One region of the Bradyrhizobium sp. USDA 4454 genome, then DNA from elsewhere that is predicted to be linked to it. Evidence: riboswitches for the same ligand, from Rfam matches in the RefSeq annotation. Region 1 holds a riboswitch; the other holds the start of a gene.
The links. Region 1 has a riboswitch for cobalamin ahead of ACVIW0_RS24005 (DUF1636 family protein). Riboswitches for the same ligand answer to the same signal wherever they lie in the genome.
Positions count from the first base shown of each region.

Region 2: another riboswitch for cobalamin. It lies ahead of ACVIW0_RS37525 (TonB-dependent receptor); the one in region 1 lies ahead of ACVIW0_RS24005 (DUF1636 family protein).

Region 1 is NZ_JBTRCN010000001.1:5,131,104-5,135,265, reverse strand. It holds gene ACVIW0_RS24015 (cobyric acid synthase) at 1-797, opposite strand, end outside; gene cobO (cob(I)yrinic acid a,c-diamide adenosyltransferase) at 809-1,462, opposite strand; cobalamin riboswitch at 1,499-1,709, shown strand; gene ACVIW0_RS24005 (DUF1636 family protein) at 1,802-2,176, shown strand; gene cobW (cobalamin biosynthesis protein CobW) at 2,173-3,207, shown strand; gene cobN (cobaltochelatase subunit CobN) at 3,207-4,162, shown strand, end outside.
Region 2 is NZ_JBTRCN010000001.1:8,049,711-8,053,872, reverse strand. It holds gene ACVIW0_RS37530 (hypothetical protein) at 1-53, opposite strand, end outside; partial or broken gene ACVIW0_RS37525 (TonB-dependent receptor) at 217-2,482, opposite strand; cobalamin riboswitch at 2,592-2,789, opposite strand; gene ACVIW0_RS37520 (FecCD family ABC transporter permease) at 2,902-3,945, shown strand; gene ACVIW0_RS37515 (ABC transporter ATP-binding protein) at 3,942-4,162, shown strand, end outside.

The DNA.
Region 1 (4,162 bases):
AGATCGTCGAAATTGGCAATCCGCGACAGCGCCAGAAACGCGATCTTGCACTGGCCGGGCTTGCGCGCCTCGCCGAGCCCGAGCGCATCTTCGGCCGGCAGCTCGCCGGCGCGAGCGAACCACGGCAGCACGCCAAAGCCACGCCACGCGGTGCGGGCTCCGATCAGGCGGTAGCCGTCGTCGAACAGCGAGGGATCGCCGCGGAATTTGTTGATGACGAAACCTCGGATCATCGCGGCGTCGTCGGGATCGATCACCGTCTTGATGCCGACCAGCTGCGCGATCACGCCGCCGCGGTCGATGTCACCGACCAGCACCACGGGGACATCAGCCTGGCGCGCAAAGCCCATATTGGCGATATCGGACTTGCGCAAATTGACCTCGGCCGGGCTGCCGGCGCCCTCGACCAGCACCAGGTCGGCGCGATCCTTCAGACGCCCAAAACTCTCCAGCACCGCGCCCATCAGCGACGGCTTCATGGCGGCATATTCCCGCGCGCGGGCGGTCGCGATGCGCTTGCCGTGCACGATGATCTGGGCGCCGACATCGGTTTCCGGCTTCAGCAGCACCGGGTTCATATCGGTGTGCGGCTCGACGCCAGCGGCGAGCGCCTGCAAGGCCTGCGCGCGTCCGATCTCGCCGCCGTCGACGGTGACGGCCGCGTTGTTGGACATGTTCTGCGGCTTGAACGGCAGCACGCACAGGCCGCGTCGCGTGGCAGCGCGCGCGAGGCCGGCGACGATGAGCGACTTGCCCACATCCGAGCCGGCTCCCTGGATCATCAATGCGCGCGCCATGGTGCTGCCTGTCAGAATTCGACGCCCGGCTGCGCCTTGATGCCGGAGCGGAACGGATGCTTCACCAGCGTCATCTCGGTAACGAGATCGGCAATCTCGATCAATTCGTCCTTGGCGTTGCGTCCGGTGAGCACGACATGCGTCATCGGCGGCTTCGACGTCGTGAGATACTCGACGACATCATCGATCGCGAGATAGTCGTAACGCAGCGCGATGTTGATCTCGTCGAGCACCACCATCCGCAGGTTCGGATCTGCGATCAGCTGCTTGGCCTTTTCCCAGCCCGCTTGGGCGGCCGCGATGTCGCGGGCGCGATCCTGCGTCTCCCAGGTAAAACCTTCGCCCATAGCGTGGAATTGACAGAGATCGCCGAAATGCCCGGTCAGCAGGCGGCGCTCGCCGGTATCCCACGCGCCCTTGATGAACTGCACCACGGCGCAGGGAAAGCCGTGCGCCACGCAGCGCAGGATCATGCCGAAGGCGGAGGACGATTTTCCCTTGCCGGCGCCGGTATGAACGATGATCAGGCCCTTCTCGCCGCTCTTGGTCGCCATGATCTTGTCGCGGGCGACCTTCTTTTTCGCCATCTTGGATGCGTGGCGCGCGTCCAGCGACGTCTCGCTGCTGACGATCTCGTCTTCGGCCCCGTTTCCTTCAGACGTCATGGCGTTCCTTCGGCTTGACAAGTTCGAGCCGCGGACGAATGGTGGGCCCGCGTTGGTTCCTGTCCTATGACAGGCGAAGAGGGAATGCGATAGGGCTCAAGTCGGGCCTGAAAAGCAGCCGCCCCCGCGACCGTGACCGGAGAGATGCCCAAAGCCACTGATTCCCCAAAGGGATCGGGAAGGCGGGGATCGAAGGGAGAAATCCTGCTCCGCAAGCCGGGAGACCTGCCAGCGCAGCAGTTGTGAGACCGGCGGACGGGGTGTTCCGCGACGGGGAACGGGCCTGTTCACATCAGGCTCGTGTGCCTCATCGCTTCCCGTGTCAATCCAGGAAGGGCGATGAGCGTTACACTTCATGTCTGTATCACCTGCCGCGCCGGCCAGACGCTGGGCGAAGGTGAGACCGCGCCCGGCGCGCGCCTGCACGCCGCGCTGGTCGAGGCCGGCGTGCCCGATGACGTCAATCTGGTTCCCGTCGAATGTCTGTCAGCGTGCAGCCAGGGCTGCTCGGTCGCGCTCAGCGCGCCGGGGCGGTGGTCCTATGTCTATGGCCGCTTGTCCGAAGCCAATGCCAGGGATGTGATCGCCGGCGCCGCTGCCTATGCCGCGGCGCCCGACGGCATCGTGCCGTGGCGCAGCCGTCCCGAAATCTTTCGCAAGCAATCGCTTGCCCGCATTCCACCTCTTCCCGTCGTGCCGGAGGCCGCCGAATGACTACTCTCGCCAAGGTTCCGGTCACGGTCGTGACCGGCTTTCTCGGATCCGGCAAGACGACGCTGATCCAGCACCTGATCCGCAATGCCAACGGCAAGAAGCTCGCGGTGCTGGTCAACGAATTCGGCAGCGAAGGTGTCGACGGCGACATCCTGAAGGCGTGCGCCGACGCCAATTGCCCGACCGAGAACATCGTCGAGCTCGCCAATGGCTGCATCTGCTGCACGGTCGCCGATGATTTCATCCCGGCGATGGAGCAGTTGCTGGCGCGTCCCGTGCGGCCCGATCACATCGTGATCGAGACATCGGGCCTTGCGTTGCCGAAGCCGTTGCTCAAGGCGTTCGACTGGCCGGAGATCCGCTCGCGGATCACGGTCGACGGCGTGATCGCGCTGGCCGATGCCGAGGCCGTTGCCGCCGGCCGCTTTGCGCCTGATGTGGCCGCGGTCGACGCGCAGCGCGCCGCCGACGACAATCTCGACCATGAGACGCCGCTGTCGGAGGTGTTCGAGGACCAGATCGCCTGTGCCGATATCGTGCTGCTGACCAAGGCCGATCTCGCCGGAGCGGAGGGGATCAAGGCGGCAAAAGAAGTGATCGCGGCCGAGATGACGCGCGAGGTGCCGATGCTGCCCATTGTCGACGGCGCCATCGATGCCCGCGTGATCCTCGGGCTCGAGGCTGCGGCGGAAGAGGACCTAGCATCACGGCCCTCGCATCACGACGGTGAGGACGAACACGAGCACGACGATTTCAATTCGGTGGTGATCGATCTTCCGGAGGTTACGGATATCGATGCGCTGCTGGCCTCGATCAAGGGGCTGGCGCGCGAGCAGAACGTGCTGCGCGCCAAGGGCTACATCGCGGTCGAGGGCAAGCCGATGCGGTTGCTGGTGCAATCGGTCGGCGAGCGGGTGCGGCATCAGTTCGACATGCCCTGGGGCGTGCGGCCGCGGCAGTCGAAGCTGGTTGTGATCGGCGAACACGGCGATATCGATGAAGCCGCAATCAGGGCACGGCTTGGTGTCTGATGCACGTCGTCTTTCGCGAGAGCCGCGGCCTTGAAGAGACCGCGACACCAAGGGACCTCGGCCAGGATCCGGCCGATCTCGTGGTGTTGTCGTTCTCCGACAGCGATCTCGCGGCGTTTGCGGCCGGCTGGCGGCGCGGCCGCGCCGCGCTGCCGTCGCTGCGGCTCGCCAATCTCGCGGAGCTGCGCCATCCGCTGTCCGTCGACACCTATCTCGAGCGGACGCTCTCGCACGCGCGCGGCATCCTGATCCGGCTGATCGGCGGCGAGCCGTATTGGTCATACGGTCTGGCCGCGGTGCACCGTCTCGCGAGGGAACGCGGCATCGCCCTGGTGGTGCTGCCGGCGGACGGACGCGACGATCTGCGGCTTGATGAATTTTCGACGCTGCCGGTCTCGACGCTGCGTCGCCTGAAAGTGCTGTGCGACAAGGGCGGCCCCGTTGCCGCGCAGGCCGTGATCGCGCAACTGGCGCTGGCGTCCGGGCTCTATGCCGGACCTATTGTCGGTGAAATCGATCTTCCCGAGATCGGCGTCTACGATTCCGGGCGCGGTGCGGTCGCGGCGCTGCCTGCATCGGATGGCCGGCCGCTTGTGCTGGTGACTTTCTATCGTTCGTATCTGGCGGCCGGCGACACCGCGCCGGTCGATGCGCTGATCGATGCGTTGCGGGCGAAGGGATTCGATGCCCACGGCGTCTTCGTCACTTCGCTGAAGGCGGCTGGCGTCGCCGATTCGCTGCGCGCTCAGTTCGCGCAGCGCCCGCCGGCCGCCATCGTCAATGCGACTGCGTTCTCCGCGGCGGGCGACGACGGCTCAACGCCGTTCGATGCGGCCTCGTGCCCGGTGTTTCAGGTCGCCCTGTCCACGGCGCGGCGCGAGGATTGGGCGGAGTCGCTGCGCGGTCTGTCGCCCGGCGACCTCGCGATGCATGCGGTGCTGCCGGAGGTCGACGG
Region 2 (4,162 bases), 2.9 Mb from region 1:
GTCTTCTCTTTGCTCTTGGCGCCGTCCTTGCTCATCCTTCCGGCCTTGGCCATCGGTTTCCCCTGCGCGGATCAAATCTTGTGCCGGAATTCTATCCCAGTTTGCGGGCACTCGTCATGTGAGGAAAGGGTGTGGTGGGCTCACATCCCGCCACACTCTCTCTTGTTTAAGCATGATCTTTTCGGAAAACCGGTCCCCACTTTTCCGGATCATGCTTTAAAACGTCGCGCCGGCCCTGACCATGTAGGTGCGGCCGGGCAGCGGGTAGGCCGAGAAGCGGCCTTCCGTGAACGTGCTTGCGATGGCGTAGTCGTAATACAGCGCGTTGAACAGGTTGTTGACGCTGAGTGACCAGAAGAAGCGGTCGACCTGTCCGCTCAGCTTGATATCGGCGGTGGCGTTGCCGGGGATTTTTGCTCTGGGTGTTGGCCTGGTCGTTGTCCATGATGCGCGAGCTCCAGGCCCGCACCGTAGCGTCGAACACCAGATAATTCTGCCAGATATTCCAGGTCACGCCGAGATTGCCGGTCGTGCGTGACACCAGCGGCACGTCGTTGCCGGCCCAGATGCCTTCGCGAAACACCGCGCGGGCGATCGCCATGCCGCCGCGCAAGGTGACGGTGTCGCTAACCTTGAGTGACGTGCTGGTCTCGGAGCCGTAGCGGCGGGTCGGATCGAGGTTGACGTTGTAGAACAGCACCGGATTGAAATGGATCTCGTTATCGAGATCCATCAGATAGATGCTGGTCTGGACCTGAAAGCGATCGGTCTTGACCCGGAAGCCGGCTTCGACGTCTTCAGATGTTTGCGTCTTGAGCTGAAAATTCTGCGGGATCGGGGCGAATGTCACCGGATCGAAGGCCGGCCCCGACGCAACGCGCTCGTCGACATCGGGCGTGCGGAAGGCGCGCGCAGCGCGGCCGAACACCGAGAAAATATTGGTGAAGCGATGCTCGACGCCGACATGCAATGCGTATTGCGTCTCGTTGCTGTCGAAGGGCGCGGCCTGGGTGTCGAAGGCGAACGGCGCATTCGGATCGTAGCGATCGCGCGCCGAGACGCTGGTATTCTGCACGCGCGCGCCATAGGAAAAATCGGTGGTCGGCAGCAGGCCGAGCGTGTGCTGCCAATAGCCGGCCACGCTCTGCTGCCCGATGTTGTAGACGTGGGTGGGGTCGACGCCCTGATAGGCGCCGCGGGCCTCGCGGAATGTCGAATCGTAGTAGTCGATGCCGGTCAGGATCGTGGACGGCATGCCCAGCATCATGGTCTTGGCGCTGAGCCGCGGGGTCAGCGACCAGGTCTGCAACGCCGCGTCATTGTAGGTCGAGGCGAAGCTGATGGTCGGCACTGTGCCGAAGAAGCCGCTCTGCGTCTCGCGCTGCCGCCAGCCGCCGTCGACGATCAGGTCGACGCCGTTCACCAGTGTTTTGGTGAAGCCGGTCGTGACGCTCGCGGTTTGCTGGTTGGCGTAGTCGAACGGCGTCGCCGCGCCGCGACGATCGGTCAGCAGCTCGTTGACGCCGATCGACGGATCGACCAGCCGTCCGCCGGGCAGGCCGAGCTTCTGGTCGCTCCCGGTGACGGTGAGGAAGGCGGTCAAATCTGATGCCGTGTAGTTGACGGTGCCGATGGCGTTGCGCTGATCGAGCGCATTGTTGACGCGGTAGCCGTCGGACTTGATGCCGTTGCCGTAGAACGAGGTCGACCATGGCCCTGCACTCAGCGCGGCGGAGACCGCGGCCATCCGGGTGTTGAACGAGCCAACTCCGGCTTCGGCGCGCATCGTGGCCGGCGGACCACCGGCGCCGGTTTTGGTGATGATGTTGACCACGCCGCCAACTGCGTTGTCACCGTACAGCACTGCGCCGCTGTTGCCGCGCGTGATCTCGATCCGCTCGATCGAATCGAGCGGGATCGTGGTGAGATCGAAGCCGGCCTTGTCCACGTCGTTGAGGCGGCGGCCGTTGAGCAGGAACAGCGTGTTGTCGGTCGCAAACGCGCCGAAGCCGCGCAGGTCGACCGAGGTCTTGGCGCCGTTCGGCCCGCCATAGGGGGTTTGCAACTGCACGCCCGGCACCTGCGCGAGGATCTCGGGCAGCGATTGCGACGGCGAATGCGCGATGTCATCGGCCGTGATCACGGTCGAGGAGGAGCCGACGATGCCGGCGAATTGGCGGCCGCCGCTGCTGCCGCCGGTGCCTGTGGCCGTGCCGGCTCCAGCCGAGCTCGATCCGGCGCCGCTACCCGCATGGCTGCTCTGGGTGGTGCCCGGCGCCGGGCGCCGCGGGGCCGGGGTCTCGTCAGCGGGCGGTTTGGCGCGGGTAACGTTCTGGTCACCGGATCGGCTGACTTCGATCGCCGGCAGCTGATCGGGAACGGGCGCCTGCTGCGCCCGCGCCGTTGAGACGATGATCGTCGGCAAGATCATCGTCGACGCGAGCAGAAGCGCGCGGCGCCGATCGGGTGGGAAGGAAAACATGGACGAGACCTCGGCAACGTCAGTGGCACGTCACCGCGAAGCAGCCTCACCGTCGTGCTTGCCGCATCAGGTGAAGCTCATGCCTGTACTCCCCGACCGGCATCCTCGCGTGTGACCACGGCTGACGGCAGGTCTCCTGGCTCGCGGGTCGTTACCCTTCGTCGCCTTCCCAGGACCGAGATTCCCAGTGGCCTGTGACGAAGGATTCACCGCATACAGTTGCGGGGGCAGCCGCGGCGTTGGGGAAGTTTCCCCGTACCGCATTCCCTTTTCATCTCATGAAAGAACCGTCATGGTCATCTAGGGTTCGGCTGCGCAGCAAAGTCAATCCGGCGGAAGTCGGGCACCGGCCGCACGGCCACGGTTTTTGTCGGGTGTCGCTTGTCTGCCACGGCGATCGCTGTAAGAGCATGGATGAGATGAGCGTGCAGGATTTTGCCTTGGCGGCCGAGGTCGCGGCGCGGCGGCGGTGGGGCGCCACCGCGGCGCTGCTCGCGCTCGTGCTGCTGCTGTGCGTGGTCTCGCTCGGCATCGGGCCGGTGCGGCTGCCGCCGCTCGCGGTGATCGAGGCGCTGTTCGGGGGCGACAGCGACGTCGCGCAGGTGATCGTGCGCGAGATCCGGCTGCCGCGCACCATTCTGGCATTCGCGATCGGCGGCATTCTCGGACTGTCGGGCGCGGCGCTGCAGGGCCTGCTGCGCAATCCGCTGGCCTCGCCGTCGCTGTTCGGCGCGCCGCAATCGGCGGCGTTCGGCGCGGTGCTGGTGATCGCGCTCGGCCTCGCCGATGTGCGGTCCTACGCGCTGCCGGTGGTGGCGATCATCGCCGCCTTCGGCTCGGTTTTCGCGCTGCTCGCGATCGCCGGCCGCAATGCCGGGCTGTTGATCCTGATTCTTGCCGGGCTTGCGATCTCGAGCTTCGCGGGAGCTGCGACCGCGCTGGTGATGAATCTCTCCAGCAATCCCTTCGTGGTGCTGGAGATCGCGTTCTGGCTGCTCGGCTCGCTGGAGGACCGCAGCTTCCAGCATGTCACGCTGGCGCTGCCCTTCATCGTCGCGGGCGCGGCGATCCTGCTCAGCCAGGCGAGCGCCTTCCGCGCGCTGACGCTCGGCGAGGAGGCCGCGCAGAGCCTCGGCCTCGATGTCGGACGGCTGCGGCTCTTGGTGATCACGGGCGTGGCGCTCGGTGTCGGCGGCGCGGTCGCGGTGACCGGCACGATCGGCTTCATCGGCCTCGTCGCGCCGCATCTGATGCGCCCCGTGATCGGGCACGATCCGGCGCGGCTCTTGGTACCGAGCGCGCTGACCGGCTCGGCGCTGCTGCTCGCGGCCGATATCGCGGTGCGCATGATCCCCTCGACCACGGATATCAAGGTTGGCGTGCTGACCTCGATCATTGGCGTGCCGTTCTTCCTTTACCTGATCATGCGCGAGCGCCGCGCGCTCGGTGGAGGCGTGGCATGACGCTGCTCTCCGCCACCGCGCTCAATGCCTCGCTCGGCAGCCGCAAGGTGCTGCACGATATCTCGCTGTCGCTCGCTGCCGGCCATCTGGTCGCGCTGGTTGGACCGAACGGCGCCGGCAAGACCACGCTGCTGCGCGCGCTCGCCGGACTGATTCCATCCGACGGCGAGATCCGGATCGGCGGCGATGCGCTGGCCTCGCTGCCGCTGCGCGAGCG